Regions from separate parts of the Cohaesibacter gelatinilyticus genome, predicted to be linked through region 1. Evidence: predicted binding sites of a transcription regulator. Region 1 holds the regulator's gene; each other region holds the start of a gene.

Region 1 (8,213 bases):
GATGCAGGTCGCAGAGGAGCCACCAGCCAGTCGGCAAGACCAACCATCGCCACCAACGACATCGAGATTGAGTGCACGTGGACGACCCAGCTGCTCACTGATCACCAACGGACCTTCATAGACAGCGTTGCCTTCATTGGTCGTGGTGAGCTGGAACTCACAGGAATAACTGCGATTACGCTCATTGACCAGACAATCACCAAGGGAGGTCTTCTCAAAGCCCAGATCCGGACGCCCCTGCGGTGCAGGCGGAGTTTGTGGATCTTGCGGCTCCTCTGGTTGTTGTGGTTCCGGAGCAATCACTTGCGTAAGAGGCACTTCGGCACAATCGTAACCAAGACGATCATCATCACCCAGAATGGTCAATACATCACCAGGCAGGTCCACACCAGCATCAGGATCCACGCTATAACCACCAGCTTCAAACCCGTTGCCATCACGATAAAGGCCAACACAGTTTCTCAACTCACGAGCATTGCTGTTGGCAGGCACACGTGTGGTAACCACAAAACTCTGGCTCTCACCGGCACCCAGTTCCAGATTGCGGATGCAAGCAAAACCGGATGCGCCCAGCATTTCAGCAGAGCAGCCCGCTGGCATTGGGTTCATATCCAGAATACGGGCTTCATTCAGGTTCATCTGATCAATCATCAAAGTTGATGCATCAAAGTCACCTGCCCCGACATTGCGGATCGTGATATTGAAATTACAATCAGCACCAGCCACACAGGATGCAGGACCGGTTTTCTCCAATGTCAGCCGAGGTCTTTCACCGCCCAGCTTATCGCAATCCTTTGCTTCAACCTTGCCACCACGGGATTGAGTGGAAATGGTCGCACAATTTTCGAACTCCTTGTCCACTTTCATATGTAGACGCAGGAAAGTACTGAAATTGCTCCAATCGATTGGTGCCAGTTGATTTTCTGATTTCAACTCACATCCAAATGGCACCGGACCATTATGCGGGATTGCATCGCAGCTCCAAACATGGGGCACCTGTACATTCAGGATCTGCCAGTTGCCACCACCGCTCATGACATCGTTCAGACGCAACGGGTTGGCAGCAGTTGGAGCTGGACCACTATAAAAAACACTGATGTCACAGATCGCGTTGGCACCGCCTTCGCTATCATCTGCCTTGCGGCAATTCTTCTTGACCTTCAGCTTTGGCTTATCCTCATTACATGGCAATCTCGGCACCTTGATGCGGATTTTACCCATGCAACACTTATCCAAGCCTGGCTCGGAGCCGCCACCGACTTGAACAGCACTGGTTTCCAGAACAATCACCTGACCTGGCAATGCACCTTCCAAACGAACGCGCAAAGGATCAGTCGGATCTGGCCATGACAGAGTAATGCCAGGTGTCAGAACCTTGATGGAAATGTCATCTGCATCGAAGTCACCAACACTATTGACCAGAGTGACGATAACCTCTCCGGTCTCTTCATCACATTCAAATTCGGGTTTGAACGGACTACAACCCTTACCACGATCAGGATCTCTGTCACGGTCTGGGTCACGTTCTGCTCCCTCCTCTTTCGGGCGCAGATTTTCAACCGTTTTGGCTTGCGCTACCTGCATACGCACAGGTGCATTTTCTACGGGTTGAACGCTTTGCCATGGAGCAACAGACCAATCAATAGCTGAAGGAGTTGTTGCTGCATAGCTCGGTGTAGCGAAAGCCAGACTTAAACAAACCAAACCAAGACGCTTCAAGCCGCTCAGCTTCGGTTTTGAGATAAGAGAAAGAAACATGATCATTCTCCCAGTGAGCAGTTGATGTCAGGGATGGTGAACTCGACGCTGACCTTGCAGCAATCGAATGGCTGGCCTGTGGCTTTGTCTGCACTATTGAAAGCACAAACATTGACCTGACCGAGCGATCCATTCAGCAAACCAGTTGTCGGCACAGAAACAGAACCAGGAAATGGCTTATCACCGGGCAGTTCCGTCATACGGGACGTTGGATCCATGATGGACATGGTGTCGAACCCGTAATCCTTGCCTTCGGATGCAATCAGTTTCAGCACATATTTGCCCTTGGTCGCATCACAAACCAGTTTGGCTTTGGTATTCACACAGACATCACGCTTTGGCGGCTCGCACCATTGCGGATTGAACAGACATGGCCACCATTCACCACCGGGATCTCCCGGCCAGTCCGGTATACCCGGATCAAAATAGCCATATTCCGGCTCACCCTGACAACCAAGAATCTCGACATCGCCGACATGCCCTGCATTCTTCTTGCTTGGATAACGGCCGTCATAGTCATGGAAATAACTCACCCATGGCGGGCTGTTCTCAGCCTTTGAAAGACCGACAGGTTGTCCCTGCAAGCCATCGATGGCCAAAGCACCACCAGAGCGCAGAGCATCGGCATAAGCCTCTCCACCACGCAGACGATCACCGCTATTCCAGAGTGTGCCTTTGCAGGCCTTGAAATTCAAACGGCCAAACTCATCATAGGCAGGTCCAAGACCAATTCCGCCAGAGCCATTATCATGACTGGCGGGAAAACCGACTGCATATTCAATTGGTTTCTCGACCCATTTGGAAGGTGTCGCCGGATCGTCTGGCTTTTCACGGTAAAAGCGAAGTGTCTTGGCGTTTCCACCCTCCACCAATTCCGTGAAATCAAACCGTGCGACCCGTTTGCCACGCTGCGCAAGAATCATGGAACCATCGGCACCAAAGGCGATATCGGAGATTTCCTCATCACCATGCTCATCAGACAGCGTCAGCTCCCAACGCGCATCAAAAGAGAAAGCTCCGCTCGTAGGATCAATACCGACAGACCAGATCTCCGGACCGTCCCCCACAGCATAATAAAGCCGCCCGTTATGGACGGCCAAACCCCAGACGCGCCGCTCTGGCGCTGTATAGTGCCAGGTAGAAGGATCCTCGGCATCAAAGGCTTCGTCTTCAATATTCAGACGATTAGCAGGATCAAATGCAATCTCAGGCCGCCCAGCAAGCGAGCGAGCCGTCACGCCATGATCAAATTGCTCTTGATCTGCTCCGCTCATATCCAGACGATGGATCATGCCGGTATCCAGATCGGAGACAAAGATCTGACGACTGACCGGATCATAAGCCACTTGCCCAAGGCCAGGGCCGGAATTTTTCACCCCATCCAGTTCAATATTGGCAAAGACCTCAATCTGGCCTGTGGTGCCATCAACACGATAAATGGTGCCAGGACCGCTCTCAGGATTGGAACCAAAGAGTGCATCCATGAAACGAGCGCCCTCCTGGCCAGAGAATAGACGATCTTCAACGCCATCACCATTCTCATCCCCTCCAACGATTGGAAGGCCATAAGCAGATGCCGCAGCAATAAAGAGGCTTGGATCTTTTGCATCATCCATGGCCAGACCAAATACCTGCCCAACATCCTTGGCCAGAATTTGATCATAAGGGCGACGTTTGATCTCCTGCGCAACCATCGCCGCCTCCATATTATCCAGACCCAAAAGCGTGACTGACGCACCATTTGGATCAATGAATCGCATTTCCGGCGACGCATTCACCTCTGGTGTCTCACCAGGAGCAACAAGTGGTAATCTTATATAAGAACCGGAAAAGCCCGATGTGGCTGCGCTAGCGCCTTTGAACAAACGCGCTTGAGGCCGAATGCTCGGTTCCAAAAGCGACGCGCCGCCAGCGGCAAAAATCTCATACCCCTCCCCATCTGTCTGCTGTTCCGCACCAGTCGCACCCGGGCTGGAAGGAGACGAGAGCTTGGGCAAGCGCCATTTCACCTCTTCCGAATGTGCAACAGGCGTCGCTAATACAGACAGACAAAATATCAGGGGCAGCGGAGCATGGCGCAAATGATGTTTCAAACCATTTCGAATATCCATGACTAAAATCTCCCAAAATATTTCAACATCTCTAGGACGGGCTATCCCCGCTTTTGGTTCTTATAAAATTTCAAATACCGAAGTTCGGCAATCTGATCAAAACAAGCGCAAGTAGGCAATTATGAAACAATTGCCACATACGAAGAGCGATAGGCTCTGCTTCGAAATAAATGATTGTAAAAAGAATAACCGAGTTCGCAGACTAATCGAAGATCAAATTTCTCCATTAGACCAATTTCGTCCTTTCAGGCGTTCAAAAACACCATTCACATATTCCGCAGTCTCAAGATTAGAGGCCCAAACACCGGACATATTAATCAGTCAGACACACGAACGAGTTCCCTTGATTGATAGATAAACAAGCAGTTTGCAGTAATAAGGCCAGTATGTGGAATTGTCTTCGATCTGTAGGTATAAAGGGTCAACTCCCCGGCTTCGGCCAGCTCTTTTCCGACCTCTGATTTAACACTATTCTCCACGCAACCGACCAAGTGGCCATACGGAAACTCTCATGGAAACAATAAGCAGCTATCTCCCCCTCCTTGCCTTCATGCTGGCAATAGGAGCCTTTGCCGGTGTTATTGCGGGCCTTTTGGGCGTAGGCGGAGGTATCGTGCTGGTTCCAGCCTTCTTCTATCTTTTCTCATCACTGGGATATGGTGGTGATCAAGTCATGCAGCTTTGCCTTGGTACATCGCTCGCCACAATCGTTGTGACATCCATCCGTTCGCTCCATTCCCATCACAAAAAAGGAGCGGTGGATTGGGATATCCTGAAGATCTGGTCCATCTTCATCTCAGTAGGTGCGATCATCGGTGGCTTCACCGCCTCTGAACTTCGTTCAGACGTGTTGCAAGCTATTTTCGGCGGACTTGGTATCCTGGTCGGCCTCTATCTCGGCTTTGGTCGTCAGAGTTGGCAAATTGCCGAGCAGATGCCGACTGGCATCTTGCGCAGCATTCTCGCATCGATATTGGGTTTCCTGTCGGTGCTCATGGGCATTGGCGGAGGTAGCTTGGGAGTTCCACTCATGAGCTTGCATAATGTTGCCATTCACCGTGCTGTGGCAACCGCAGCGGGCTTCGGCCTTGCTATCTCAGTGCCCTCGCTTCCTGGTTTTATGATGGTCGATATCGCGCAGACGGTTCGACCTCCTTTCACGATCGGTGCCATCAACCTGCCAGCCTTTTTCATCATCATCGCCATGACGCTGATCACCACTCCATATGGAGCAAAGTTGGCTCATGCGTTGGATCCCAAACCGCTCAAACGGGTCTTTGCGGTTTTCCTGATAATCGTTGCCATGAACATGCTCCGCAAAGCCGTCGGCTTTTAAAAATACGATGGGTTTAAGCGATAATGGGCAGCTCCTCTTTTGGCCGCAAGGCGAAAGAACTTGCGGAACACAGCAAGAACAGCTATATTTTGTTCGTGATTTGTGCCAAGTGAGTCTCTAAGGGAATACAGCTCAGTGATTGTTTGTTGGAAACGAATATTCACGACCTAAATATTCTCGAAGTTTCGACGCACCTTGGCCAGTGTGTGATGTCTTGGGTTTTGACCAGTGAATGATGTTTCATCAATGAAAACTCGTGATATATGGTGCAATATTATTGGGAGAGGAAAATGCTGACTCGAAAGCAACATGAATTGCTCATGTTCATTCATGAACGGATAAAGGAATCCGGCGTTCCTCCATCATTTGATGAGATGAAAGATGCGCTGGATCTACGTTCGAAATCCGGTATTCATCGATTGATCACCGCGCTGGAAGAACGTGGCTTTATTCGCCGTCTACCAAATCGTGCCCGTGCTTTGGAAGTTTTGAAGCTCCCAGAGGCCAATTCTCCCAGCCTTGCCAAAACCACAAAGGGTTTCTCACCCAGCGTTGTTGAAGGAGGGCTTGGAAAGCTGCGTACTCCGGCACCAGAATCCAGTGCTCCCTCCAATGATGAAAATACATCAGGTGTTGCCGTTCCTGTCATGGGTCGTATCGCTGCCGGGGTTCCGATTTCGGCCATCCAAAACCAGTCTCATACAATTTCTGTCCCGGTTGAAATGCTTCGTGGTGGCGAACATTTTGCACTGGAAGTGCGCGGAGATTCCATGATTGAAGCTGGTATTCTGGATGGTGATACGGTTGTCATCAAAAAATCCGATGATGCTTCCTCAGGAGAGATCGTCGTCGCACTCGTAGATGAAGAAGAAGCAACCTTGAAACGGATTCGGAAGAAGGGAGCCTCCATTGCTCTGGAAGCCGCCAACCCTGCCTATGAGACACGTATTTTTGGTCCAGATCGGGTACGCGTACAAGGTAAACTGGTTGGCTTGATGCGTCAGTATTAAGGTCTATAGATCTTTTGAGGATTTGCCTCTCAATCCTGCGTGGTTTGTTTCCTCCCAATACAGATCACGCAGTTTTAGGTATGATTGACATCAAAAAACTCGAAACATTTTGTTCAGCTATCTGACAGAAGCCATTCCTTATGTAGCGACACCTAATCATTCTCAGATATTGTTGTTTTCTGCCAAGGTCGACCAGCATAAGGCTGAGAAGACTTTATTTTCAACTTAGAAACAGTTCCGGAAGGCAAATGCCAGACTTGTTTCAGATCGGGATCTGGCCAAACCAGCCAGTTTGCCGACAAATTTCCAGCTCGATGGACGACTGGCTGGTCGTTCTTGACCATATTCGGAGCGCTTGAGTAACTGACAAGCTTCTCCTTCCGCTCCAACTCTCCTGAATACCTTGCTGCGCGGTCACTTGCATCACTTCGAGGCAGCCAGAGAAAATGGCTGCCGTGTTGCTTGAGGCGATATTTGTCAACAACCAAAAGCGGTCGGCTACAGCTTTCCGGCACCTGCAGAGCTGAGATCACGATATCTGAAACAGCACATTCTTCGGCAAATGCCCGCATGGTCTTTATCAGTGAAACGCTCCAAACTTCTCTTTTCGGCTCGGCAGCCCATTGCAGCCCATTAGAAGAAACATTGAGACGGCATGCATCTCCATCGCATCGCACCTCTCCTGATGCGTCGCCGATCGCCGGTGAATTCTGATTGCGAGTAGCGATGGATGGCAAGGCCCGAGTGTCTCCATCTGCCTTCAATAAAGCTTGTGCCAGAAAACGGTCCTCCTTGATACCAGCAAAAACCCAATGCCCCTTGCCATCACGTACTGCTATTGATCTTCCATTTTCAGCAATCCAGATATCAGGTTGCATTTGTAATTGATTGAATACCAACAGCCCTGCCCCAGCAATAAGCGACGCCCCAACTGCCAATCGGTTGGGATGAATTGCGATAGACGTCAATATTACGGCACTTGCCAATGCCAATCCCGCTGGCCCAGCTACCAACAATGCAATCTGCGGAGATATATCAACAACCCATTGGGCAACATATATGATTTGCTCCAGTCCCCATTCCATCACAGCCAATGACCATTGCTGTAATCCAACTGGAATCAACAGTGCGGAAATCAAAGCAGAAGGCATCACAATCAAGCTTAAAATCGGCATCGCCATTAGGTTGGCTATCAATCCCATAGGTGCCATTTGATGGAAAAAAGCAATTGAAAACGGTGTGGTGGCTAAACCCGCCAATAATGCAGTGATGCAAAGCCCCGCAAACCAACGCACAATCTGCATGACACCACGATGGATCACGCTGCCTTGGCGTTCTATCTGGCGATTGAAATCATCCCGAACATTTCCTGCAAACCTTCCACCCCAAGCTCTCCATTTCGTCATTCCTTCCAAAGACCGATAGCCTGCTATAAGTGCTACAGTAGCACCAAATGACATTTGCAGGCCTGGCTCGACAATTGAAAACGGTTGAAACAGAACAAGAATAATCAAGGCTAGAGCCACATTATGCATCGTCAGTGCTGGGCGCCCAGCCAAAATAGCACCTAGAAAAATGACCATCATCACATAGGCTCGAATGGTTGCCACGCCATGTCCCGACAGAACCAAATAACAAGTTGCAGCCAGCAGAGCAGCCCAAGCAGCCAATTTCTTAATATCGTAACGCAAAACCAACGGTTCAATAAAGCTACCAGCCAAACGAACCCCACCAAAGATCGTCAGGGTCACAAGAGCCATATGCAGTCCGGATATTGCAAGAATATGAGCAAGCCCAGAGAGGCGTAGAGCATCTTTGGTCTCAACGGTCAGGTAATCACGTTTCCCGACAACCAATGCAGATGCAAGACCAGCAGGCCCTACCTCCATATGGGCAAACAAATAGCTCGCCATATTGGACCGCACTTGCTCAATCCTCATCCATACATCCAGCCACAGTGAGATGTTGGTGGCCCCAGCTCCATCAGCAAGCAGTTTC
Region 2 (8,213 bases), 640 kb from region 1:
CGTTCCACAAAGCTGTCAATCACCCGCTTAGTGCCGGTAGAAAACTCGACTGTCAACTTGTTACCTTCGATGGATTTGACATTCCCGTAGCCGAATTTCTGATGGAAAACACGCTCACCTACTGAATAGAGAGATGGTGTATCTGAGGTGCCTTTGGCGATCAGTTCGCCATCAATCACCTTGCCACTGGAAGCAGGTCCGCCTCCATAGCGTTGCTTGGGCTTGCCGGTTTTCTTGGCCTTGTTGTTTTGAGCGCGTTTCCAGCCCGGAGTATCGTAATTGTTCTCGAACGGATCGGAGCTATCAAAGCGGCTTTTGCCATAGATGGAGCCACCGACACCGGAATTGCCATAGCCGCCATAAGTGGATTGGCTCTCCACAACGTCCACATGAGCGGGAGGCAGTTCGTCCAGAAAACGCGATGGGACGGAACTCTGCCAAAGACCATGAATGCGGCGATTGGAAGCCACATAAATCTTGGCACGTTTCTTGGCACGGGTGATGCCCACATAAGCAAGACGGCGTTCTTCTTCCAAACCGCGTGTGCCGGATTCATCCAAAGCACGTTGATGAGGGAAAAGACCTTCTTCCCAACCTGGCAGGAAAACGGTGTCAAATTCCAATCCCTTGGCTGAGTGCAATGTCATGATGGAGACTGCTTCATTACTTTGGGCAGAATCACGATCCATGACCAGCGCAATATGTTCCAGGAAGCTTGGAAGGCTGTCGAACTCTTCCATGGAGCGGATGAGTTCCTTCAAGTTGTCGAGGCGGCCAGGGGCATCAGCGCTTTTGTCCTTCTGCCACATCTCGGTATAACCGGACTCATCCAAAATCATTTCAGCCAGTTCGGTATGCTTCATGGAAGCGAGCATGGTGCGCCAATGGGTAAACTGGCCGAGCACGCCCTTCAGCGAATTGCGCGGACGCGGTTTGAGTTCTTCTGTCTGAACCAGATCAGTTGCAGCTTCGGTAAGAGGCAAACCATGGCTTCGGGCGTGATCGTGAACTTGTTTGAGTGTTGCATCACCCAGGCCGCGGCGCGGGGTGTTGACGATACGCTCAAAGGCCAGATCATCGGCAGGTTGTACCACGCAACGGAAATAGGCGAGGGCATCACGGATCTCGGCGCGTTCATAGAAGCGCGGGCCGCCAATGACGCGATAGTTCAGCCCCATGGTGATGAAGCGATCTTCGAACTCGCGCATCTGGAATGACGCACGGACGAGAATGGCAATTTCGTTCAGATCATGTTTGGCACGCTGGAGATCTTCGATTTGCTCACCGATGGTGCGGGCTTCTTCCTCGCTGTCCCAAGCTGATGTGACTGTTACCTTCTCCGCGTCGTCATCTTCGATTTGGGGATGAAGCGTTTTACCGAGACGGCCTTCATTATAAGTGATCAAATGAGAGGCTGCGGCAAGAATATGGACCGTGGAGCGATAATTGCGTTCAAGTCGAATGACCTTGGCGCCGGGAAAATCTTCCTCGAACCGCAGAATGTTATCGACTTCTGCGCCACGCCAACCATAGATGGATTGGTCGTCGTCACCAACGCAGCAGATATTATTGCCGCCTTGGGCCAGCAGGCGCAGCCAGAGATATTGCGCGATATTGGTGTCTTGATACTCGTCCACCAGAATATAGCGAAAGCGCTTGTGATAATCGGCCAATATGTCCGGGTTTTCGCGGAAGAGCCGCAAGCATTCCAGAAGCAGATCTCCAAAATCACAGGCATTGAGAACTTTCAGGCGGGCCTGATATTCCGTATAGAGTTTGACGCCATGGCCTTGGGCAAAATAATAGCCTTCGTCTTGTGGGACTTGTTGTGGCGTCAGGCCGCGGTTCTTCCAGCCATCAATCAGAGTGTTCAGTTGGCGCGCAGGCCAGCGCTTTTCGTCCAGGCCTTGGGCTTGGATAAGCTGCTTCATCAGGCGAAGTTGGTCGTCAGTATCAAGGATGGTGAAATTGGATTTCAGATCCACCAACTCCGCATGTCGACGCAGGATCTTCACGCCAATCGAGTGGAAGGTGCCCAGCCATTGCATGCCCTCGACATTGCCGCCGATGAGATTGCCGATGCGGTCCTTCATTTCGCGGGCGGCCTTGTTGGTGAAGGTCACTGCGAGGATCTGCCAAGGCATGGCGCTGCGGGTTGCCAGAATATGACCGATGCGGGTGGTAAGAACACGGGTCTTGCCTGTACCTGCGCCAGCCAGCACCAGAAGTGGCCCATCGATGCTTTCTACCGCATCCCGTTGTTCCGGGTTCAGGCCATCCATATAGGGTACGGGCCGCATCTTTTGCAATTGTGCTCGAATGCTTTGATGATCAGGCTCACCGTCTGACGGAGTAGGGGGTGTCGGTGGTGAAGCAAACAAGTCAGACATGGAGTGAGTGGGTCCTACTGGATCGGTTTATGCATGGCATTGAAGGGCATAAGCCCTTATAAACCAGATTTCGAATCTGGATCTAGAACATTATAGCAACATAATGGCTTTGTCAGGACTTTCTAAGCCTTTTTTAAAGGGGGCGATAGAAGTCAAATGCCATTGGTGGGCATTCCAGTCTTAGCGGTGTTCTTGCGCATGGGTGTCGATCAACAGGTCGTTGAAATAGCGAAGGGCATCAACTTGCTTTGCCCAACCAAGTATTTTGGTTGGATCATCAGGATCTGCGACGGGGATTGGTTCGCCACCACAGGCGTCAAAGGCCTTCAAAGCTGTTTCCAGATTATCCATCAACCGTAATGTGTCTGAATCTTCCGGAAGTAGATGGTCTTCTTCCAAAGCATCCTCTGTCAAAGGATGATAGAATTGCGCCACTTTGATATGGGTAACAAGGAACTTGTGATCACCTTCCTGTAAGAAGACACCGCGCATTTCCAGCTGCCAATGAAAATAGGAGCGCCCATGCAGTGCCAATGTCAGGCCTGTGGCAATGGAGACTGTGATAAGTAGTGCGATGGAGAGCGCATATCCACCGGTGAGCTCAAAGACGATCATTGTGGTGGAGACAGGGGCGCCGAGAACCGCAGCGGCCACGGCTCCCATTCCAAGAATGGAATAGAGGCCCTGGCTTGATGCCATTTCCGGGAAGACTTGCGCAGCGATGATGCCAAAGACACCGCCAGTCATGGCGCCGACATAGAGCGAAGGCGAGAAAATTCCCCCGCCGAAACGCGAGGCGAGCGTGATGGCTGTTGCCGCTGTCTTGGCAATGATCAGCGCGAAAAGCATGGCGAGGGGCAGCTTTTGGTGCAGGGCCATGTCGGTTGCTTCATAGCCAACCCCCAGAACTTCCGGGAACACCAGAGCGATACAGCCAATGACAAAGCCACCAATGACTGGGCGCAGGAACAGCGGTATTTTTACATGCCGGGCGACCCAGTCCGTGCCCATCAGAGAAAATTGAAACAACACAGCAACGACGGCACAGGTGATACCGAGCAAAGCAAACGCCGGGAGTTCCCAATAGGATGTGATCTGATAGGCCGGGATGTCAAAGGCTGCTATATCGCCAAAATAAAGGCGGGACAGCAAGGTGCCCATGGCTGACGCCAGAACGATAGGCACAAAGGCAGTCATGGCATAATGGCCGAGAATGACCTCATGGGCGAACAGGACGCCGGCGATGGGAGCATTAAAACTGGCTGATACTGCACTGGCGACGCCACAGGCCAGCAAGGTTTTGCGGGCAGTTGAGGGCAGACTGAACAGTTCGCAGACGATTTTTGCAAGACTGGCACCCAGATGCACCATTGGACCTTCACGACCAGCACTGGCACCAGCGCCCAGTGAGACGATGGTCACGGCGGCGCTATCCAATCCTTGCCAGAAACGCAGACCGGAACCACCGTGAGCACGCGCCTCGATGACATCGGCAACACCTTCAGCGCGTTTGATCGGATGGACATATTCGAGAAACAGACCGACAAAGAGCCCACCCAATGTAGGAGCAAGCAGGATAAGCCAATAAGGTTGGTTATCGGCAGCGGTGGCGATGCTTTCACTTATGGTGCCGAGCCACGTCCATTGCACAGCGCCGATCCCCAATCGAAATATGATCGCTGCGCAGGAGACAAGCAGGCCAATCAGAATGGCCAATAGCCATAATTGTGGTTGTTGAGTTGCCAGATAGCTGCGCCAATTGGGTTCGATCCAGTTTTTGGCAAGGGAGACGGGATTTAACCAGCGCATGTTTTTCTTCTGGCCTGTTGTTTGTGATGCTCGATAATTGGCTCTTGTGCCAGAGTAGCATGTCTTACGAAACAAGATTGCTTGAAATTCAACTATAAAGCCAGATTCGCCAATTCAAAAGCGCTCTGCGTGGTAAGATCTACAAGCTTTTGTGAGCAGAAACAGCTTTGTCCGAGTTGATAGCTAAGGCAGCAGGATGCGCTTTGTCCTGTCCCATAGAGCATTACTACGCTATTTTCGCGTGGTTTCCTTTGCTAGATAAGACACAAACGAGAAGAAAAGCAGGAGATAACCCCCATGGTTGAGCCAATCTTTGCGCGTGTAAAGGACCAGAAGGCTATCGATGTTGTTTGTGCGGAACTGGAAAGTAAATATTCCAACCGTTTCACGAAAGGGGAAGCTTTGCGCGAACAACACGGTCATACGACCACATGGTTAGAGAATCAGGTGCCGGATGGCGTGGTGTTTGCTCATTCTGCAGAAGAGGTCTCCGATATCGTCAAACTTTGTGCTGAATGCAATGTTCCTGTCATTCCGTTTGGTACAGGTTCGTCGCTGGAAGGACATCTGAATGCTCCATATGGTGGCATCTCCATAGATGTTTCCCAGATGAATGAAATTCTGGACGTGTATGCTGAAGATTTGAGCTGCCGTGTCGGGGCAGGTGTGACACGAAAGCAGCTTAATGATTATTTGCGTGATACCGGCTTGTTCTTTCCAATTGATCCTGGAGCTGATGCGTCCATTGGTGGTATGGCGGCAACTCGTGCTTCTGGCACCAATGCAGTTCGCTATGGCACCATGAAGGACAATGTTCTGGCGATGACTGTTGTGATGCCTGATGGTGCCATTGTCCGCACTGCCAGCCGCGCCAAGAAAAGCTCCGCTGGATATGATCTGACACGTTTGATCGTGGGATCAGAAGGAACTCTCGGTATCATCTGTGACGTAACGTTGAAATTGTCCGGTATTCCGCAAGCTATAGCAGGGGGCATTTGCAATTTTCCTGATCTGGAAAGTGCTTGCAATGCCGTGATTCTGACCATTCAATGTGGTATTCCCATTGCCCGTATCGAGCTGCTTGATCCTCTCCAGGTCAAGGCTTGCAACGATTATTCCAATCTGAACTTGAAGGAACGGCCAACTCTATTTGTCGAATTTCACGGTTCAGAGAATGGAGTATCGGAGCAGTCTCAGCTGTTCTCTGAAATTGTTGCGGATTGTGGTGGTGAAGATTTCCAATGGACAACGAAAGCAGAGGAACGCACGGCTCTTTGGACTGCACGCCATGATGCCTATTGGGCAGCACATGCTTTGCGCCCGGGAGCCAAGGGATTATCTACGGATGTTTGTGTGCCAATCTCACGCCTTGCGGAATGTGTCATGGCAACCCAGGCTGATCTTGATGAATTTGGTTTCATTGCTCCTATCGTGGGGCATGTGGGTGATGGTAATTTTCACGTGCTGTTGTTGCTGGATCCCGAGAAGCCGGAAGAGCATGAAAATGCGGAAATCTTCCTTGAACGTCTGGCCTTGCGCGCCATTGAAATGGGCGGAACCTGTACCGGCGAACATGGTGTTGGTCAGGGCAAGATGAAATATATGAGTTATGAATATGGTGCGGGTCTTGGTGTCATGGCGGCCATCAAACAGGCAATTGACCCCCAAAATATTATGAATCCGGGGAAAATCCTTCCCAAAACTGATTGAGGACGGTTTGGGATTTGCCGCTTTGCCCGTGACAGAGTAGCTTAAGGCCACAACCCAGTAGTCCATAGACCGCCTTTGTTGTGGTTTTCAGTTCGGAGGGTAAGGCCCTGAATACGCTCTATATTGGTATTGGCGGCACAATTCTGCTGGCCCTGATCATTGCGTTGGTGGGACCGCTTTTTGTTGACTGGACGTCCTATCGTTCAGCCTTTGAACGTGAAGCCAGTCGGGTTTTGGGGCAACCGGTTCGTGTTCTTGGCACAGCGGATATGCAAATTCTGCCCTTGCCACATCTACAGTTTGGTACTGTGCATGTGGGGGCCGACCGGGATAAGCCGCTACTGGTTATTGATCAATTTGATGTACGCATTGAACTTCTGCCCTTGATCAAGGGGGAGGTCGAGGTGGTCGATATGACCTTGACCTCACCGCGTTTGCGTCTGGATCTTGATGAAAAGGGTCAATTGAGGTGGAAGCGCCAACCTGATCTGCAAGCTCATTTGGTGCCGACACATATCAGTCTTAATGATGTTATCATCAAAAATGGACAATTGTCTTTGGCCGATAGACAGACCGGGCGTGTCTTTCAGCTTGATGATTTCAACGGCAATCTTGCAGCTCGTGATCTGTTTGGGCCGTATAAGTTCGAAAGCTCATTTCTTCATGATGGTCAGCCTTATTCTTTGATGGTGTCAACCGGTTCGCCTAATTCTCAAGGAGTTCGGGTCAAGAGTCTGTTGACCCCGGCCAATGAGCCTTTGACTGTGGCAATGGATGGTTTGGTCAGCTTTGATGATGGGGAAGGTCTGCACTATCGTGCCAAGGTTAATGTCAAGAATCTGATTGAGGATGGTTTTGCGACCAATGACGGGGGGGGAACGAACCGTCTTGCCAATGTGCCTTGGTCTTTCAGCGCGGATGCTGATCTTTCTGCACGTGGATTGTCTCTGACAAAGCTGGAACTGGAGCATGGACCGAAGGAACAGGCTTATCGAGTTAATGGCAATGCAAATGTCGATTGGGGTGGTGATCCCTCCTTCGATGTGAAACTGGCATCACGACAATTGGATTTGGATCGGGCCTTGGGGCAGGGACCAAATGCACCAGTGGACTTGCAACAGGCTCTGTCTGCGTTCGGGCGTTTGCTTCAGGCTTTGCCTAAGCCACAAATGAATGGTCAGGTAAGCTTTGACGTGCCCGGAGTTATTCTGGGTGGCGGTATCGTTCGCAATTTTCTGTTTGAGGCGCGGCTCTCGAATAAAGGAGAACAGGGTGCATGGCAAATCGAAACGCTGGAAGCCGACTTGCCAGGCAACAGCCGCGTTGCATTGACAGGGCTCTATTCCGCCCGATCTCAAAATAAGGGGGGTGTTTATGCGTTCGAAGGAGAAGGGCGGCTACGATCTGAAAATCCTTCTGCTTTTGCAAAATGGTGGCTGAAAAATCCTACACAACAAAGCAAGCTTGCTCCTTTTGATTTAAGCGGTCAGATTGCGTTGAAACCTGATTATTTCTCCGTTTCGCGGATGAACCTTACTATTGAAGGGGATCGGGTGCGCGGCCGGATTGACTGGCAAGACGGCAAGGAACGGGTGTCTGATACAGGCAGTGGAGCTTTGACCATTGTTGCGGAAGCGGACAAGCTGGATTTGGATGTGGCGCAGGGGATTGGGGCATTGCTGCTATCCAATAATGGCGCGGATGCTGGCAAGATCTCCAATATCTCTCTTGATATCAAGGCCCGCCGTTTTGTTAGTGGTGGTTTTGAGGGGCGGTCATTGGCTGCCAAGACTTACCTGTCCGCCGGTATCGTCGATGTTGAGACTCTCGTGATTGATGATTTTGAAGGGGCAAAAATTGATGTCTCCGGACGTTTGGAGAATTTGACCTCTGTGCCGAATGGTCAGGTTAGTGGGACACTTCAAGCCCAAAAACTGAACGGACTGGTTGCGCTGGTGAAACGCTTGGCACCAGATATGGCTTTCAGCCACTGGTTGGAAAATGTCCAAGCTTCTGTGGAACCGGCCGATCTGTATTTCACAGTTACCGATCGAAGTGCTGTCAATGGCATTGTTGGTTCGATATCCGGTAAATTGGGTGGCGGAGAGCTGGAACTGAAAGCACAGTTGGATGGAACGCCACAGCAATGGACACAAGCCCCGATGCGCCTGTCAGCTGTCGTGTCGCAAAATGATGGCAGTAAACTGATCGGATTATTGACTGGTCAGAATTTGGTTGTGCCATTGCCTGGCTTGAAAGCTCAGATCGAGCTTGATGGAATTGTTGCTGATGGTGCAAAGCTGG
Region 3 (8,213 bases), 220 kb from region 1:
CGATGAAGAAAAGCCCTGATCATACGAGACGAGCATCATAACACTTGGCAATGGTAGCTGGCCAATGCTATGGCCACAGCATAGATGCAATTCAGTTGAAGGTTCGCAGAATCATGCCATCCATCCGTAACCGTCTTTTGATGATGATTCTGCTTGTCCCATTGGCAGGCTGCATGGCGCAAATGAATGAGAATCCAGACCGTTGGGCCGAGACCACCAAGATGCGCCTTCCAAGCAACGGCAATCTGTATATCTGCCATGGTTTTGGTTGCAAATTGAATTATGCCTTCAAACCTAACGATCAGGATCTGGAAAAAGTCACCGAAATTCTGAAGAAGGGCGAAAGCAGTGCTGAGGCAGAGCGACAGTCAATGGGAGAGGCGATCCAATATTTCGAGACGCGGCTTGGGCCGCTGATCGGATCCGATAAGGACAAAGGTGGTTTGGATCTAACCAGCTCAGGGATCCCTGGCCAGATGGATTGTATTGACGAAGCCTCCAACAGCACATCTTATTTGATGTATATGCAGATGCATGGTTTGCTCAAGCACCACAGCGTTTCGTCACCAGTTGCAAGAGGATTCTTCCTTGATGGCAGATATCCTCACGCCACTTCTGTTGTGAAACAAAAAGCTACCAAGTCACACTATGCGATTGATAGCTGGGTCAAAGATAATGGAGTGTTTCCAGTCATCAAGCCGTTGAAAAAGTGGTTTGCAGAAAAACCAGCAGGCTTGAGAGGCGCGTAAAACTTCAGGTAATCTAATCGCCGAATAGATAGCTGATACACAAAAATAGATCCCAGATAAAACGAAAGCCCACCGGGGGAGGAACCGGTAGGCTTCGTTTCTTGTTTCAAAACTGGGAGGAGGTGTTTTGAAACCATCGGGCTTTTGGGAGGAGATAAAGCCCGAATTCCTTATTTGCCAGCAGCGCGGCGGGCAACAAACTCGATATCACCGCGGCCAATGCCTAGATCATTCAGATCGCGGGTGCTCAGGCGGCTGAGTTCGGAGACAGTGTTGCGGTAATTACGCCACTGCCGATAGTTTTTCACGACATTATCAAACATTGCTCATTTCCTTGTGGTTATGCAACGTGGCACAATCTCTTGCGATGCTCTGTGGCCTCGCTTTGTTGAAAATAGATATAATATGATTTGAAAAATTTTGCACCGCACAATATTGCATAGCTGTTTTGCAAGACATGCATTCCTTGAATACATATTATCTCTGGACAAATATGAACAGAATTATACCGCGTTGATTCTCAAAGGTTTAATAGTATTGAAAATCTGAAGATCAGACATTTCAGCCATTTGGAATAATATGCTGTCAATGGGTATGAAAAGCACTTGAAACGAAAATAAATGAATTTCGAGGGAACATGGATGTGAGTTTGGGGCTGTTGGAAAAGGTGCTTGAATAAAATGCAGGCAATGTGAAAATTTATAAAAACAGACAATGATGCTTATCGGTTCAAGTGAAAATCCGAGCTAATACAATAACCAGGATCAGCGGTTGTTCGTGTGTCAAAGCTGACTGATATTGGAACCACCAAATTCAACCAATAATGACTAAGGCTTTGTACCTAACTCAAAGGACAAAGCCCAGATCTCAAGTCAGATATCATCTATTGAGCTAGTTATTCAGCTGCGGCCTTGCGGCGGTCAACCAGTTCTTTCAGGAAGATCCCGGTATAGCTCCTGGAATTCTCAATCAGGTCTTCCGGTGTTCCCTGGCCAACAATGGTACCGCCACCATCTCCACCTTCAGGTCCCAGATCCAAAACCCAGTCAGCGGTCATGATGACCTCCAAATTATGCTCAATCACGACAACAGTATTGCCTTGATTGACCAACTCATGAAGTACTTCCAGCAATTTGGCGACATCGTGGAAATGCAGGCCGGTCGTCGGTTCATCTAAAATGTAGAGTGTGCGACCGGTTGAGCGCTTGGACAGTTCCTTTGACAGCTTTACGCGCTGCGCTTCACCGCCAGACAGTGTCGTGGCTTGTTGACCAACCTTGATATAACCAAGTCCAACTCGCTGCAGAGTGATCATTTTGTCACGAACAGACGGAACAGCTGAAAAGAATTCTGCAGCCTCATCAACAGTCATTTCCAGTACATCGGCAATGGATTTCTCCTTGAATTTGACTTCCAAGGTCTCTCGATTATAGCGGTGGCCCTTGCAGACGTCGCACGTCACATAGACATCAGGCAGGAAGTGCATCTCAATCTTGATAACGCCATCGCCTTGGCAGGCTTCGCAGCGTCCACCCTTCACATTGAACGAGAAACGACCTGGTGCATAGCCGCGAACCTTTGCTTCCGGCAAGCCTGCAAACCATTCACGAATTGGTGTGAAGGCACCGGTATAGGTTGCCGGGTTGGAACGCGGGGTACGGCCAATTGGCGACTGATCGATATCAATGATCTTGTCGATATGCTCCAATCCCTCAATGCGATCATGCGGAGCTGGCATATTCCGCGCCTTATTCAGCTTCATCGCAGCTCCCTTATAGAGGGTATCAATCAGGAAAGTCGATTTGCCGCCCCCTGATACGCCGGTCACACAGGTAAAGGTGCCCAGAGGAATGGACGCTGTAACATTCTTAAGATTGTTACCTCTCGCGTTGACAACGGTAAGTTCACGCCCTTTCTTTGCCTTGCGGCGGTCGTTTTCAATATGAATGCTCTTGGCACCCGACAAATACTGTCCCGTGAGTGAGTTGGGGTCGGATAGAATATCACTCGGGGTTCCTTCGGAGACAACGCGCCCACCATGGATACCGGCACCCGGGCCAACATCAATGACGTGATCAGCAGTCAGAATGGCATCTTCATCATGTTCAACGACAATGACGGTATTTCCCAGATCGCGCAAATGACGAAGTGTATCCAGAAGGCGGGCGTTATCTCGCTGGTGAAGACCAATAGAAGGCTCATCCAGAACATAAAGAACGCCGGTCAGGCCCGAGCCAATTTGTGATGCAAGGCGAATTCTTTGAGACTCGCCGCCAGACAAGGTGCCGGAATTACGAGACAGGGAGAGATATTCAAGTCCTACGTCATTCAGAAAGGCCAGACGCTCGCGAATTTCCTTCAGAATCCGTTCAGCGATCTCCTTTTGTTGAGCGCTGAGCGTATCAATAAGACCGGTGAACCAGACGGTTGCATCCTTGATTGACAGCTTCGAGATATCCGCAATGTGCTTGCCATCCAGCTTCACAGCCAAGGCTTCAGGTTTCAAGCGATTGCCTTCACAAGCCGAGCAGGGATGGGTGGACTGATATTTGCCAATTTCCTCGCGTGCCCAATTGCTCTCTGTCTCTCGCCAGCGACGTTCCAGATTCGGAATGACACCTTCGAAAGGTTTGTTGGCTTTATAGGAGCGAGAACCATCATCATAAACAAACTGGATCTTTTCCTTGCCAGTGCCGTAGAGAATAACTTCTTGCGCTTTGAAGGGGAGTTCTATCCATGGAACGGTCAGCTCAAACTGATAATGCTTGGCTAAAGCCTCTAATGTCTGGCGATAGAACGGGGAGGTTCCTTTTGACCATGGTGCAATGGCTCCGTCCTTCAGACTTAATGACGTATCAGGAATGACGAGGTCAGGGCTGATCTGCAACTCGCTTCCCAAGCCATCACAAGTCGGGCAAGCGCCAAAGGGGTTGTTAAACGAAAAGAGCCGAGGTTCAATTTCGGGTATGGTGAAGCCGGAGACCGGGCAGGCGAATTTCTCCGAGAATATCACTCGTTTGGGTTTACCATCGTCCTCGGTTTGATCAGCGAACTCAGCGACAGCCAGCCCTTCTGCCAATTCCAAGGCCGTTTCCAACGAGTCGGCTAGGCGGCTTTCCATATCCGGGCGCACGACCACACGATCAACCACAACTTCAATGTCATGTTTGAATTTCTTGTCTAGTGCAGGAGCGTCAGCAATTTCGTAGAACTCACCGTCAATCTTGACGCGCAAAAAGCCTTTCTTCATCAGCTCGGCGAGTTCTTTGCGATATTCCCCTTTGCGCCCACGAACAATTGGCGCCAGCAGATAGAGACGGGATTTCTCCGGGAGTTCCATGATACGGTCAACCATCTGGCTGACGGTTTGGCTCTTAATCGGAAGACCTGTCGCTGGCGAATAGGGAATGCCAACACGCGCAAACAGCAGGCGCATATAGTCATAAATCTCGGTGACAGTACCGACAGTTGAACGTGGATTGCGCGACGTGGTCTTTTGTTCAATGGAGATGGCGGGAGAAAGGCCGTCAATCTGATCGACATCTGGCTTTTGCATCATTTCTAGAAACTGACGCGCATAGGCTGAGAGAGACTCGACATAACGCCTCTGGCCTTCCGCATAGATGGTATCAAAAGCGAGCGAGCTTTTACCTGAGCCCGATAAACCGGTCATCACAATCAGTTGGTCCCGCGGGATGTCGAGATTGACATTCTTGAGGTTATGTTCCCGTGCACCACGAATGGAGATTGATTTCTGGGAAGATAATGAAGTGTCAGTCATGGTCGTAAAACATCCTTGGGAAGAGCGGATCTGCTACGTAAAATATGATTGGATTTGTTTCTGGACTCAGTGGGAGATAAGCACACATCTGTCAGGAAACAAGCCGGATTGCTGATTCATGCCGGGATTTTTAGCATTTTCGATTGCATTTGTGCATGATTTGTTCCTTAATTCAAGAGGCGAGTACATTGCGATCTGATAAAGTCGTGGGAAGTGTCAGCGGATGGTGGCATGCTGGATCAAAACTGCTATGATCTCGCTCCAAGATTTGGCGTTAACAAGATGGAACATGGACATGGCCGGAAGCGTAAATAAAGTCATCCTCGTAGGGAATCTGGGGGCTGATCCCGATATTCGCCGTACTCAGGATGGTCGGCCAATTTGTAATCTGTCCATTGCGACTTCCGAAAACTGGAAAGATCGCAATACTGGTGAACGTCGTGAACGTACCGAGTGGCACCGCGTTGTGATCTTCAATGAAGGCCTGTGCCGTGTTGCAGAGAATTATCTGCGCAAAGGCTCGAAGGTTTATGTCGAGGGCCAGTTGCAGACACGTAAATGGCAGGATCAAAGTGGTCAGGATCGCTATTCCACAGAGGTTGTTCTGCAGGGCTTCAATTCCACATTGACCATGCTTGATAATCGTGGTGAAGGTGGTGGAGCTGGTCCGCAGGGCGGTGGCTTTGGTGGCCAGGGCGGCGGTAACGACTTTGGCGGAGGCGGCTTCGGCGGTCCTCAGGGCGGGCAGAGTGGCGGCGGTTTTGGCGGCGGTGGCCAGCAAGGCGGCGGTAGCCAAGGTGGCAGCGGTTTCAGCGATATGGATGACGATATCCCGTTTTGAGCAATTCGCGTTTGAGCGCATAAATACTTCAATCAAAAGCCCGGTATGGTGTGAAATCTGCCGGGTTTTTTCATTTCTTCCAAAAGACTGCAAAGCTGGACGGGTATAGGCGCTGTGTGTTGAGTTCAACTTAGCAATATTTATCAAGTTGCCTTGGGATAGCGTGAAATTGTAAGGAGGTCCTGATTATGAACAAACATATGCAAGACAGCTATCTCAAGCGTATTGAGCGGGTTCTGGCTTATCTGTCAGATCATCTGGATGAAGATCTTGATCTGGATAAACTGGCGGATGTGGCTTGTTTTTCACGGTGTCATTTTCATCGTATCTATCACGGTTTGATGAATGAAACGGTGATGCAGAGTGTGCGTCGCCTGCGTATGCATCGTGCTGCTGGTGATTTGATTCGCACAAGTAGTGAGATTACTGCCATCGCCAAACGAGCCGGTTATGGAAGTGTCGAAGCATTCAGTCGCGCATTCAAGTCGTCTTATGGAGCTGCCCCGGCATCATATCGTTCTATTCGTCAGGACATTCCCGTTGTGTCTATCCCAACAATGGAGTTGAAGAAAATGTTTGACGTAGAAATCAAGTCAATTGATCCGATGAAACTGGCCTGTGTCGATCACCATGGCGATTATATGCAGGTAGGAAAGGCCTTTGAAAAGGCGGGGATCTGGGCGGCGAAAAATGGTCTGCTTAATCAGACTGCCAAATCCATAGGCATCTATTATGACGATCCGGCATCGGTCGAGACTGAAAAACTGCGCTCTGCTGCAGGATTCGTCGTTGATAAGGACTATAGTGATGAGGAATATGGCATTTCTACTCGTAGTGTCGGCGGTGGCCGTCACGCAGTATTGATCCATAAAGGACCCTATGCCGAGCTTGGGAAGGCTTATCAATGGTTCTTTGGAGCATGGCTTTCGGAAAGCGGAGAGGAAACCGCAGAGGCTCCGTGTTTTGAATGCTACCTCAATGATCCAAAAACAACGGTTCCGTCGGATCTGGTGACGGAAATCTACATGCCACTCAAATAAATGAAAAGGCTAAAGGAGGCGCCCCTTTAGCCTTTAATCTGTTCAGAGATTTATTTGCACTGGATCTAGATCTGATCGCCTTGTTCGGTTGCGACCTCGATATGGTCCTTATAACTCTGTGCTTCGATGAAAATACGCTTGATGAGCGGGAAGCGTTCTCGAATTTGACGTTCCAGGTCAGCAATCACGACCTCCAGCTGACCAACAATCATGCTATTCTCAAAATCGAGGCTTAAAGCCAGCAATACGTCATTCGGTCCGCGATGCAAGGTGCGGATCTCGTTGACAATAGTGACAGCTGGATGCGAAGTGACCATCTGAGCGAGTTCTTCTTCAGTCTCGATTGAAGCAGATTCTCCAATCAAAAGACCCTTTGTTTCATACGCCAACAACATGGCTGTGCCAGCCAAAATGATACCAATAATAATGGAGGCTGCACCATCCATCCATGGGATGTTCATATAATATGAAACGGCAATACCGATACCGGCAACGATCAGGCCCAACATGGCGGCTGAATCTTCAAACAGGACGGTAAAGACGGTTGGATCCTTGGAGTCGCTTACAGCTTGCATCCAGCCACGCTTGCCCTTGGTGGAGCGAAATTCTTTTAATGCAACCCACCAAGCCCAACCTTCAAAGACTAACGCTGCCCCTAGAACAACAAAGTTGATGGTCGGATCGGAGACAGGGTGCGGATGCAGAACCTTTTGTATACCTTCATAAATGGAGAGGCCTGCGCCAACAGCAAAAATCAGCAGGGCCACGACAAAGGCCCAGAAATACAGCTCGGCGCCGTAGCCGAATGGGTGTTTCTTGTCTGCGGGACGGCTCGCTCGCTTCAAGCCATACAGAAGCAAGCCCTGATTCCCGGTATCGACAAGCGAGTGAATGCCTTCTGAAAGCATCGCGGAAGAGCCTGTGACGGATGCAGCGAAAAACTTGGTAATCGCAATCAAACCATTCCCCGCCAAGGCGGCATAAATAACCTTCTTCGAGCCAGAGGCCATTCTGCTCTCCTGTCTTAAAGTCGTCGCGCCTATTATCTATGCGATTCTTGGCGACAGGTCTTTGACAATGGCTTTTATTTCATATATTCGATAATACTAATATAAAAATTCAAGCCAGAGACCCTCGCCATGCGCAACGCAAAATCATCCTGGATATCGTCCTCAAGAGCGACGTGGATCGTCACTCTTTTGTCGTCGGCAATGAAACCATCTCTGTTAAGTCTGTCAATCCTTCTTGGTGGGTTGACCACGGCTCATACCGAGAATTTCACCGTTCATCTCACTTTGATTGAGGATAAAAAAGCTGTTTATGCCACAGTCGAGACTACCAACTCAATCGCAGCAAGAGTACGCATTCCCGGTACAGTCACCGAACTTGCGGTAACTGAAGGAGATATGGTGAGGGAAGGACAAACTATCGCTCGTGTGGTCGATGAGAAGCTGGCGCTGAAAATACAGGCGGTGGATGCGGAGATCCGAGCCGCGCAACGAGAGATCGATAACATCAAGACCGATAAGGATCGTGCAGAAAGTCTCTATAAAAAGGGTACCATCTCCAAAGTCCGCCGTGATCAGATTCTTACACAGTTCGATGTGGCTTCCAGCAAACTGGAAGCAGCGCAAGCGGAGCGCGCCGTAATCGTTCGTCAGACGGAGGAGGGCGCTGTATTGGCCCCGCAATCCGGCCGTGTATTGAATGTACCATTGACTGTTGGTTCTGTCGTCATGCCAGGTGAAGCCGTCGCGACGATTGCCAGGGAAAATTACATCTTGCGTTTGGCCTTGCCTGAA
Region 4 (8,213 bases), 500 kb from region 1:
GTCTATGACACCTTCGTTGCCAAAGGTGCCTTCAGCATGGCCGACGTGGAAGCTGCAAAAACTGCTGCTCGTTCATGCAAATAATAAGCAAAGAGTGAGATGAGAGAAGAGATGGGCGCTTCATATCTCTTCTTTCTCTTGCTTCTGAAGGGTCCGGCAGGTCTTCAAGTAGAGGTCTTGCCGGATTTTTGTCCCTGGATGCTATGTTGCGTGACGGGCAGGCTTAAAACAGACAAGGCAATTGGCAATGATTGGACTTTTAAAGAAGATTGATAATGGATTGGCGACAGTATTGGAATGGATGCTTGTTGCGCTTTTCGCAGTCTTTTTCTCGCTGGTCTGCATTTTGGTTGTTCTGCGTTATGGCTTTGGTGACACCATTTATGGTGGCAATGAATTTGTGACCATCGCTTTTCTTTTTACCAGTGCAATTGGGGCTGCCGTTGGTATCACCCGCCGTGAACATATTGCCATCATGGTGTTCGTCGATATGCTGACTGAAGGACCAAAGCGCATCGCTTTTTGCATGCAGCTTGCCCTCGTCGCGCTGATCAATGGAGCCATGGTCTATTACTCTCTCAATTGGATAAAACTGACTGGCAAAACGCCTTGGCAGCCGTTCGATTGGCCTCAGGGTTTTGTGCAGGGGGCGGTTCCTTTGGGATGTGGCCTGGCCGTGCTTTTTTGCGTGATCAAGATCGTTCTGACCCTCGCAAAAGAAGAGAGTGTGGAGTTGCTTTGGGTGCCGGAAGATTGACGGTTCCATCAGTGACTGCGTTCGCTTGATAACAGCAATATCTAGGCTTTCCAGCCTCATCACATCAAAATCAATCAATTCGGCTTTGCCAGCGAAGTCGCAACAAGATCAATAATCTGCCGGAGGGTCTTCCCGCATGCTTTTGCTTCTTCTCAGCCTGTTTGTTTTGCTGATCATCGGCGTGCCCATAGCCTATGCTCTCGGATTGTCGGCTCTTAGCTACTTTCTGATCGAGCAACCGGCCCTAATCGGAATTTTGCCGCAACGCCTGTTTGCTGGGATCAATAATTACGCGCTTATCTCCCTGCCGCTTTTCATCCTGATGGGTTTCGTGATGAATACCGGCGGTATCACCACGCGTCTGCTAAATCTATCTCTCTTTTTTGTCGGGCGCTTCAAAGGTGGTTTGGGGCTCGTGAATGTCGTGGCGTCAATGATTTTCGGTGGCATTTCCGGCTCATCAGCTTCTGATACTGCGTCCATCGGTTCGGTTTTGATCCCGGAGATGAAAAAGCGCGGCTATCCAGCCAGTTTTGCGGCTGGTATCACTGTTGCGTCTTCGACCATGGGGATGGTCATTCCACCCTCAGTTCCCATGGTTATCTATGCCATTGTGGCTCAAGAATCCGTTGGTCAGCTCTTTCTTGGCGGCCTGATCCCCGGGGTGATGATCGGCTTCTTCCAACTTTTCATCGTCTATTACATCTCCAAGAAGAATAACTATCCCACCCAACCAATCGCGTTCACATTTGAGAATGCCATGGCTCAGGTGAAAGGGGCGGGGCTTGTGGTGATCATGCCGATCCTGATTGTCGGCTCTGTTGTCTTCGGGATTGCAACACCTACAGAATCTGCAGGACTCGGTGTTCTTTATGGTCTTATTCTGGGGCTGTTCCTGACGGGTGTCAGTACTCTGAAAACCCTGCCGCATTCCATGAAAGTGGCCATTTTGACATCGGCCAAGATCATGATGATCATTGCATTTTCTCAGCTTTATATCTGGGTGTTGGCTCTGGAGCGCGTGCCGGACATGTTGGCCGCTTATGTAGTCAGTCTTGATCTTGGCCCGACTGCGCTGATGCTAGTGATCGCGGTGATCATTCTGATTGCTGGTACCTTCATTGATGTGAGCCCGGCTATCTTGTTGCTGACCCCGGTTCTGCTTCCAGCGGCTACAGCAGTTGGAGTGTCCGGCGTGCATTTTGGCGTGGTGTTGGTGAGTGGTCTTGCTGTTGGTGCTTGTACTCCACCGGTTGGTAATTGTCTGAATGTCTGTGCTGCCATTGCGCGGATGGGAATTGGTTCCATCTTTGTGGGGGCAGCTCCCTTCCTGCTCGCCAATGTCATGGTGATGTTTCTGCTTTGTCTGTTCCCGGAGTTGGTGCTCTGGGTGCCAAGCTTGTTTTTCTAAAGCTTCGCCCTGATCGGGAGAGGCTTTCAGAACAAGGGCAGTGAGGTGTCTTCCGGACCCGCCCGACGCTCATTGAGCGTTTGAAATCCTCACACAGCCGGTAGTGCAGGTGTTGTTCTCGACGAGCGTCAGGGCAGGGCTACGCATACCAGTCATCAACTCGCCGGTGCGGCCGGAAGATTTAGGAAAGTACCATGAAGCGTACAGGTGTAATTGGATTGGGGGATATGGGCAGTGGTCTGGCCAAGAACCTGATCAAGAACGGGTTCGAGACGACAGGACTGGATCTGTCCGCGGATCGTATGGCGGCTTTTGTCGAGATGGGCGGCAAGGCAGCATCTTCTATCAAGGAAGTCGCGCAGAATGCTGATGCTGTCTATGTGATGGTGATGAATGGTGATCAGGCCAAGGCCGTTATTCTGGGGGAAGATGGTTTGGCTGCCAATATGCCGGAAGGTGGCGTTGTTATCCTGACCGCCACGATCAAACCATCAGAAGCCCGTGACATTGCAGAAGGTATGGCCGGGTCTGGTATCGGCTTGATCGATAGCCCTGTATCTGGTGGTTTTCCAGGCGCACAAGGTGGCACCCTGACCATGATGGCTGCAGGAACAGATGCACAGCTTGATGACTATAAAGGCGTCATGGAAGCTGTTTCCAAGACCATTCACCGGGTGGGTGCCAATGCAGGAGACGGCCAAACGGTCAAATCCTGTTTGCAGTCTCTGATCGGTTCCATTTTCTCGGCCACCTTTGAAGCAGCTGCCTTGGCGGCCAAAGCTGGTGTGTCCGGTGAGGTTCTCTTCAAGGTGTTCTCTACTTCCGGCGCAGGATGTGGTGTTTCCAACACCGCATTGGAAAACATCATTGATCGTCAATTTGAGGGCACCGGGTCCCATATTGCGACCATGCATAAGGATCTGACCATCTGTCTGGATATGGCCCGAGATCTGGGCGTACCGATGCATACTGCATCGACAGCCATGCAGATTTTCCATGCCGGCAAAACCAAATATCCAAATGGCGACAACTGGGTTTGCACCCGGGTGATTGAAGAAATCATCGGTGCAGAATTGCATCGCTAATCGGCTGAGACAAGAAGGAACAAGATCAATGAAACTTGGTGTAATTTGTGACGGTATCAGCCGTGATCTGAAACATACTGTTGATGTGATGGATGAGTTCGGCCTGGAATATGCCGAACTGCAGTTTGTCGGCGATACCGAAGTTGGGGACCATTCGGCAGAAGAGATCAAGGAAATCGACACTTTGCTGCGTGACCGTGGCAAGCCTGTTTCCTGTCTCTCCCGCCATATCTTTGCGGGAATGACCGGTGCGAACAAGCCGGGCGATGAGTTGCATGTCAAACATATGGATGCCTTGAAGCGCGTGATCGATATGGCCCACGTGGTAGGCAGTCCGTTGGTGCGCATCATGACCCCGAAAAAGGAGCAGATTCTCTGGGGCAATAATGGTGCCGAGAAGTGGAATGTTGCCAAAGGGGCATGGGACGCCATGTTGCCTTTGATTGCACCGGCCATCGATGTGGCCAAGGATGCTGGCGTCAAGCTGGTGGTTGAGACCGGCAACGGAACCATGGTCAATTCCAACTATACCGGTCGCAAGCTGATTGATGATCTGGGTGCCAAGGGTACGCTGCAGGTTCTATGGGATCCGGCCAATAATTGCTGGTGTCATGAGACTGCTTTTCCGGATGGTTATGAAGAGGTCAAAGATGGCTATCTTGGCCATATTCACATCAAGGACGTGCTGGTAGATACGCCGCGTGCGACTTTGACCGTGAAGAAAATGGGTGAGGGTCAATTGGCTGATCAGTTCAAGCCAATGGCCGATGCCTTACGTGCTGACAATTATGACGGTGTGATTTCGTTTGAGAGTGTCTATCATCCCGGTAACAACAATTTCGAAGACGGTTTCCGTCAATGTATCGGGTTGTTCAAGGACATTTACGGTTGATCCGATGTTCTGGCTTGCTCTGACTGCTTCATACAATCATCAGGGCGGGCCAGTGCCCCCAAGGAGCCTCGGTTGTGAGGATCCTGCCACTCGGCACTCCACTGCCGAGTGGCGAACTGTCGGGCGAGAATTGTGCTACAGTCTCTGGCCAGAGGAAGGCATGTTTTGAACACCTCACCTCGAATCGGTTGTTTCGGATGCGAGTTTGCCTGTTGTAGAGTCTACTAGTTTTCCCGTGAGAACATACTGAAAACAAAAGCTAAAATATTATATTTATCCATTATTTACAATTTTGTTTGAAAATGAGAACAAAATGAGTACATTAATCATGGTTGCGCTGATGAAGTGGCTGTGAAAAATGGGGCTCAAAATGGTTCAGAATAGTCTCCGACTTGTTGAAGGAAGCAGCATGGATAAAACAAAGGCACTGGAAGCCGCCCTGTCACAGATTGATCGGGCGTTTGGCAAGGGTTCCGTCATGAAACTTGGCCAGCGGGATGTGGTCGAGATTGATGCTATTCCTACCGGGTCTCTGGGACTGGATATTGCGCTTGGAATTGGTGGTTTGCCAAAAGGGCGCATCATCGAGGTTTATGGACCGGAGAGTTCCGGTAAAACGACACTTGCTTTGCATTGTGTGGCTGAGAGCCAGAAGCGCGGTGGCATTTGCGCCTTTGTGGATGCCGAGCATGCGTTGGACCCGATTTATGCCCGTAAACTTGGCGTTGATATTGATAATTTGTTGATCTCACAGCCGGATGCTGGTGAGCAGGCGCTTGAGATTGCGGATACCCTTGTCCGGTCTGGTGCTGTTGATGTGCTGGTGGTCGATTCTGTTGCCGCTCTTACGCCTCGTGCCGAGCTGGAAGGTGAGATGGGGGATTCTCTGCCTGGTTTGCAAGCGCGTCTCATGAGCCAGGCCATGCGGAAGCTGGCGGGTTCCATCTCCAGAACCAATTGCATGGTGATCTTCATCAACCAGATCCGTATGAAAATTGGTGTGATGTTCGGTAGCCCTGAAACCACGACCGGTGGTAACGCACTGAAATTCTATGCGTCCGTCCGTCTTGATATTCGCCGTACCGGTGCCATCAAGGATCGCGATGAAGTGGTAGGTAACCAGACCCGCGTGAAAGTGGTCAAGAACAAGGTTGCTGCACCATTCAAGCAGGTTGAATTTGACATCATGTATGGTGAGGGTATCTCCAAGCTGGGTGAATTGCTTGACCTTGGAGTGAAAGCCAATATCGTCGATAAATCTGGTGCCTGGTTCTCCTACGATAGCCAGCGCTTGGGGCAGGGGCGTGAAAATTCCAAGAATTTCCTGCGTGAAAATCCTGAGATTGCAGACCGGATTGAGATGGCCATTCGCCAAAATGCCGGATTGAACGGTGATGATCTGATTGAGAATACGGGACCGGAGGAAGATGACGAATAAATCGTTTTCCTATCAAGCTTGAAGTGATTTGAAAGGGCTGCATTGGTAGCCCTTTTCTTTTGGGTATTTTTCTTTGACTTCGTTTTCTGTGCGCGCGTGGCTTTATTTCGGGGGATGGAGTGATGGCATGTGAATTTTCCATGTTTGTCCACTATCGGCCGTGAAAATCACCTCCTAAATCCATTTTGATGGGGGGAGAGCGCGGAATTCTTGGGCTGGGATCTGCAAATTTATGGACAGCACCCAAAACGCCCGTTAAAACCGCCAAGACGAGGGGCTCTTGTGCTGAAAAGTCTTGGATTTTTTATACATCACATTGCCCACTAGAAATGGTGCAACTCTTTTCACTGATCTTGATGCTACTGCTGGTCAGAGCATTGGATAGTGGAAGAGGACATACCTGCAACCGATAACAGATTACATGGTGAATTCATGAGTGGTGTAAACGAGATCCGATCCACGTTCCTGAATTATTTTGGCAATAACAATCATCAGATTGTTGATTCAGGTCCACTGGTTCCGCGCAACGACCCAACATTGATGTTCACCAACGCGGGTATGGTTCAGTTCAAGAATGTATTCACCGGGTTGGAACCACGCGACTATAGCCGTGCTGTGACTTCGCAAAAATGCGTTCGAGCTGGTGGCAAGCATAACGATCTGGATAATGTCGGTTATACCGCACGACACCATACATTCTTTGAAATGCTCGGTAACTTCTCTTTTGGTGATTATTTCAAGGAAGATGCGATTGAGCTGTCCTGGAACCTGATCACCAAAGAATTTGGCCTGCCACAAGACAAGCTTCTGGTTACTGTCTATCATGAGGATGATGAGGCATTTGATCTTTGGAAGAAAATTGCAGGTTTGTCCGACGACAAGATCATTCGCATTCCGACCAGTGACAATTTCTGGTCCATGGGCGAGACTGGTCCTTGTGGCCCTTGTTCCGAGATTTTCTATGATCATGGCGATCACATCTGGGGAGGCCCTCCAGGTTCTCCAGAAGAAGATGGTGATCGCTTCATCGAGATCTGGAATCTGGTTTTCATGCAATATGAACAGCTCTCCAAGGATGAGCGCATCGATCTGCCAAAACCATCCATCGACACAGGTATGGGCTTGGAGCGTATTGCTGCCGTTCTGCAGGGCACTCATGACAACTATCAAACAGACTTGTTCCGTGCGCTTATCCAGAATAGCGTTGATCTTACTGGTCGCGAAGAAGAAGGCGATGCTGCTGCTTCCCATCGTGTGATTGCCGATCATCTTCGTTCGACCAGCTTCCTGATTGCTGATGGTGTGTTGCCATCTTCCGAGGGCCGTGGCTATGTGCTGCGTCGTATCATGCGCCGTGCCATGCGCCATGCCCGCCTGTTGGGGGCGCAGGATCCGGTGATCTATAAAATGGTTCCAACACTCGTGCGTGAAATGGGGCAAGCGTTCCCTGAACTGGGCCGAGCAGAAGCTTTGATCACTGAGACCTTGAAACTGGAAGAAGCACGTTTCGGTAAAACCCTGAGCCGTGGCTTGCAGTTACTGGATGATGCGACTGATGGTATGGGAGATGGTGATAGCCTGGATGGTGAGACCGCATTCAAACTCTATGACACCTACGGTTTCCCGCTGGATCTGACACAAGATGCTCTGCGTGCGCGCAGCATCAATGTTGATACTGATGGCTTTGATGTCGCAATGGAACGTCAGAAGGCCGAAGCGCGCGCCAATTGGTCTGGTTCGGGTGAAGCTGCTACCGATGCAGTCTGGTTCGATCTGAAAGAAAAAGCCGGTAGCACAGAGTTTCTTGGTTATGAGACCGAGAAAGCGGAAGGTGCTGTCATGGCTTTGGTTAAAGATGGTGCCGAGGTCGATGTTCTGAATGCCGGTGACGAGGGTGCGGTCATTTTGAACCAGACCCCATTCTATGGTGAATCCGGTGGTCAGGTCGGCGATAAAGGTTTGATGCTGGCGGATGGCATTCGCTTTGAAGTGCGCGACACCGTCAAGAAAGCTGATGGTATGTTTGTGCATCTCGGCACGCTTGTTGAAGGCAGCTTGAAGGCTGGTGAGGCGCTGGAGCTGAAAGTTTCCGGCCAGCGCCGTGGGGCAATCCGTTCCAACCACTCGGCAACTCACTTGTTGCATGAGGCATTGCGCGAGACACTTGGTGAGCATGTGGCCCAGAAAGGCTCGTTGGTATCTCCTGAGCGTCTGCGTTTTGACTTCTCGCACCAGAAGCCAATGGGTGACGATGAGCTTGCCAATGTCGAAGCCATGGTCAATGAGATGATCTTGCAAAATAGTGCCGTGGAAACTCGTGTGATGGCTGTTGATGATGCTATCGAAGCTGGTGCGATGGCTCTGTTTGGTGAGAAATATGGCGAAGAGGTTCGTGTGGTCTCCATGGGTGAGGCTGTGCGTGGCGAAAAAGCTGGCAAGACCTACTCAGTTGAGCTTTGTGGCGGTACTCACGTTAAACGCACCGGCGATATCGGTTTGATGACTGTGGTCTCAGAGAGTGCTGTTGCCGCTGGCGTGCGCCGTCTTGAAGCTTTGACAGGTGATGAAGCGCGTGCCTATTTGCAACAGCAAGATGCTCGCGTTCGTGCGGCCGCAGGCCTCTTGAAAGT

What was found. Region 1 encodes LexA, which represses DNA repair genes until DNA is damaged. Its sites were predicted from a motif close to TGTTCNNNNTGTGTTCNG; they were not measured.
Region 2: CRO57_RS09510 (ATP-dependent helicase) is a predicted target of LexA. The motif match lies at 2,474-2,491, and genes of this name have one in related genera.
Region 3: uvrA (excinuclease ABC subunit UvrA) is a predicted target of LexA. The motif match lies at 4,681-4,698, and genes of this name have one in related genera.
Region 4: recA (recombinase RecA) is a predicted target of LexA. The motif match lies at 4,450-4,467, and genes of this name have one in related genera.

Annotation. Positions count from the first base shown of each region.
Region 1 is NZ_OBEL01000001.1:1,446,083-1,454,295, forward strand. Features, by position in the region: gene CRO57_RS06470 (peptidoglycan-binding domain-containing protein) at 1-1,758, opposite strand, end outside; gene CRO57_RS06475 (NHL repeat-containing protein) at 1,761-3,869, opposite strand; gene CRO57_RS06480 (sulfite exporter TauE/SafE family protein) at 4,381-5,205, shown strand; gene lexA (transcriptional repressor LexA) at 5,496-6,215, shown strand; gene CRO57_RS06490 (ComEC/Rec2 family competence protein) at 6,368-8,213, opposite strand, start outside.
Region 2 is NZ_OBEL01000001.1:2,083,746-2,091,958, reverse strand. Features, by position in the region: gene CRO57_RS09510 (ATP-dependent helicase) at 1-2,390, opposite strand, end outside; gene CRO57_RS09505 (chloride channel protein) at 2,571-4,199, opposite strand; gene CRO57_RS09500 (FAD-binding oxidoreductase) at 4,497-5,909, shown strand; gene CRO57_RS09495 (AsmA family protein) at 5,990-8,213, shown strand, end outside.
Region 3 is NZ_OBEL01000001.1:1,225,993-1,234,205, forward strand. Features, by position in the region: gene CRO57_RS05470 (hypothetical protein) at 114-749, shown strand; gene CRO57_RS05475 (DUF1127 domain-containing protein) at 920-1,072, opposite strand; gene uvrA (excinuclease ABC subunit UvrA) at 1,645-4,530, opposite strand; gene CRO57_RS05485 (single-stranded DNA-binding protein) at 4,826-5,371, shown strand; gene CRO57_RS05490 (AraC family transcriptional regulator) at 5,560-6,411, shown strand; gene CRO57_RS05495 (cation diffusion facilitator family transporter) at 6,477-7,421, opposite strand; gene CRO57_RS05500 (efflux RND transporter periplasmic adaptor subunit) at 7,623-8,213, shown strand, end outside.
Region 4 is NZ_OBEL01000001.1:1,942,236-1,950,448, reverse strand. Features, by position in the region: gene CRO57_RS08860 (TRAP transporter substrate-binding protein) at 1-84, shown strand, start outside; gene CRO57_RS08855 (TRAP transporter small permease) at 248-757, shown strand; gene CRO57_RS08850 (TRAP transporter large permease) at 894-2,168, shown strand; gene CRO57_RS08845 (NAD(P)-dependent oxidoreductase) at 2,363-3,253, shown strand; gene CRO57_RS08840 (sugar phosphate isomerase/epimerase family protein) at 3,282-4,145, shown strand; gene recA (recombinase RecA) at 4,516-5,583, shown strand; gene alaS (alanine--tRNA ligase) at 6,016-8,213, shown strand, end outside.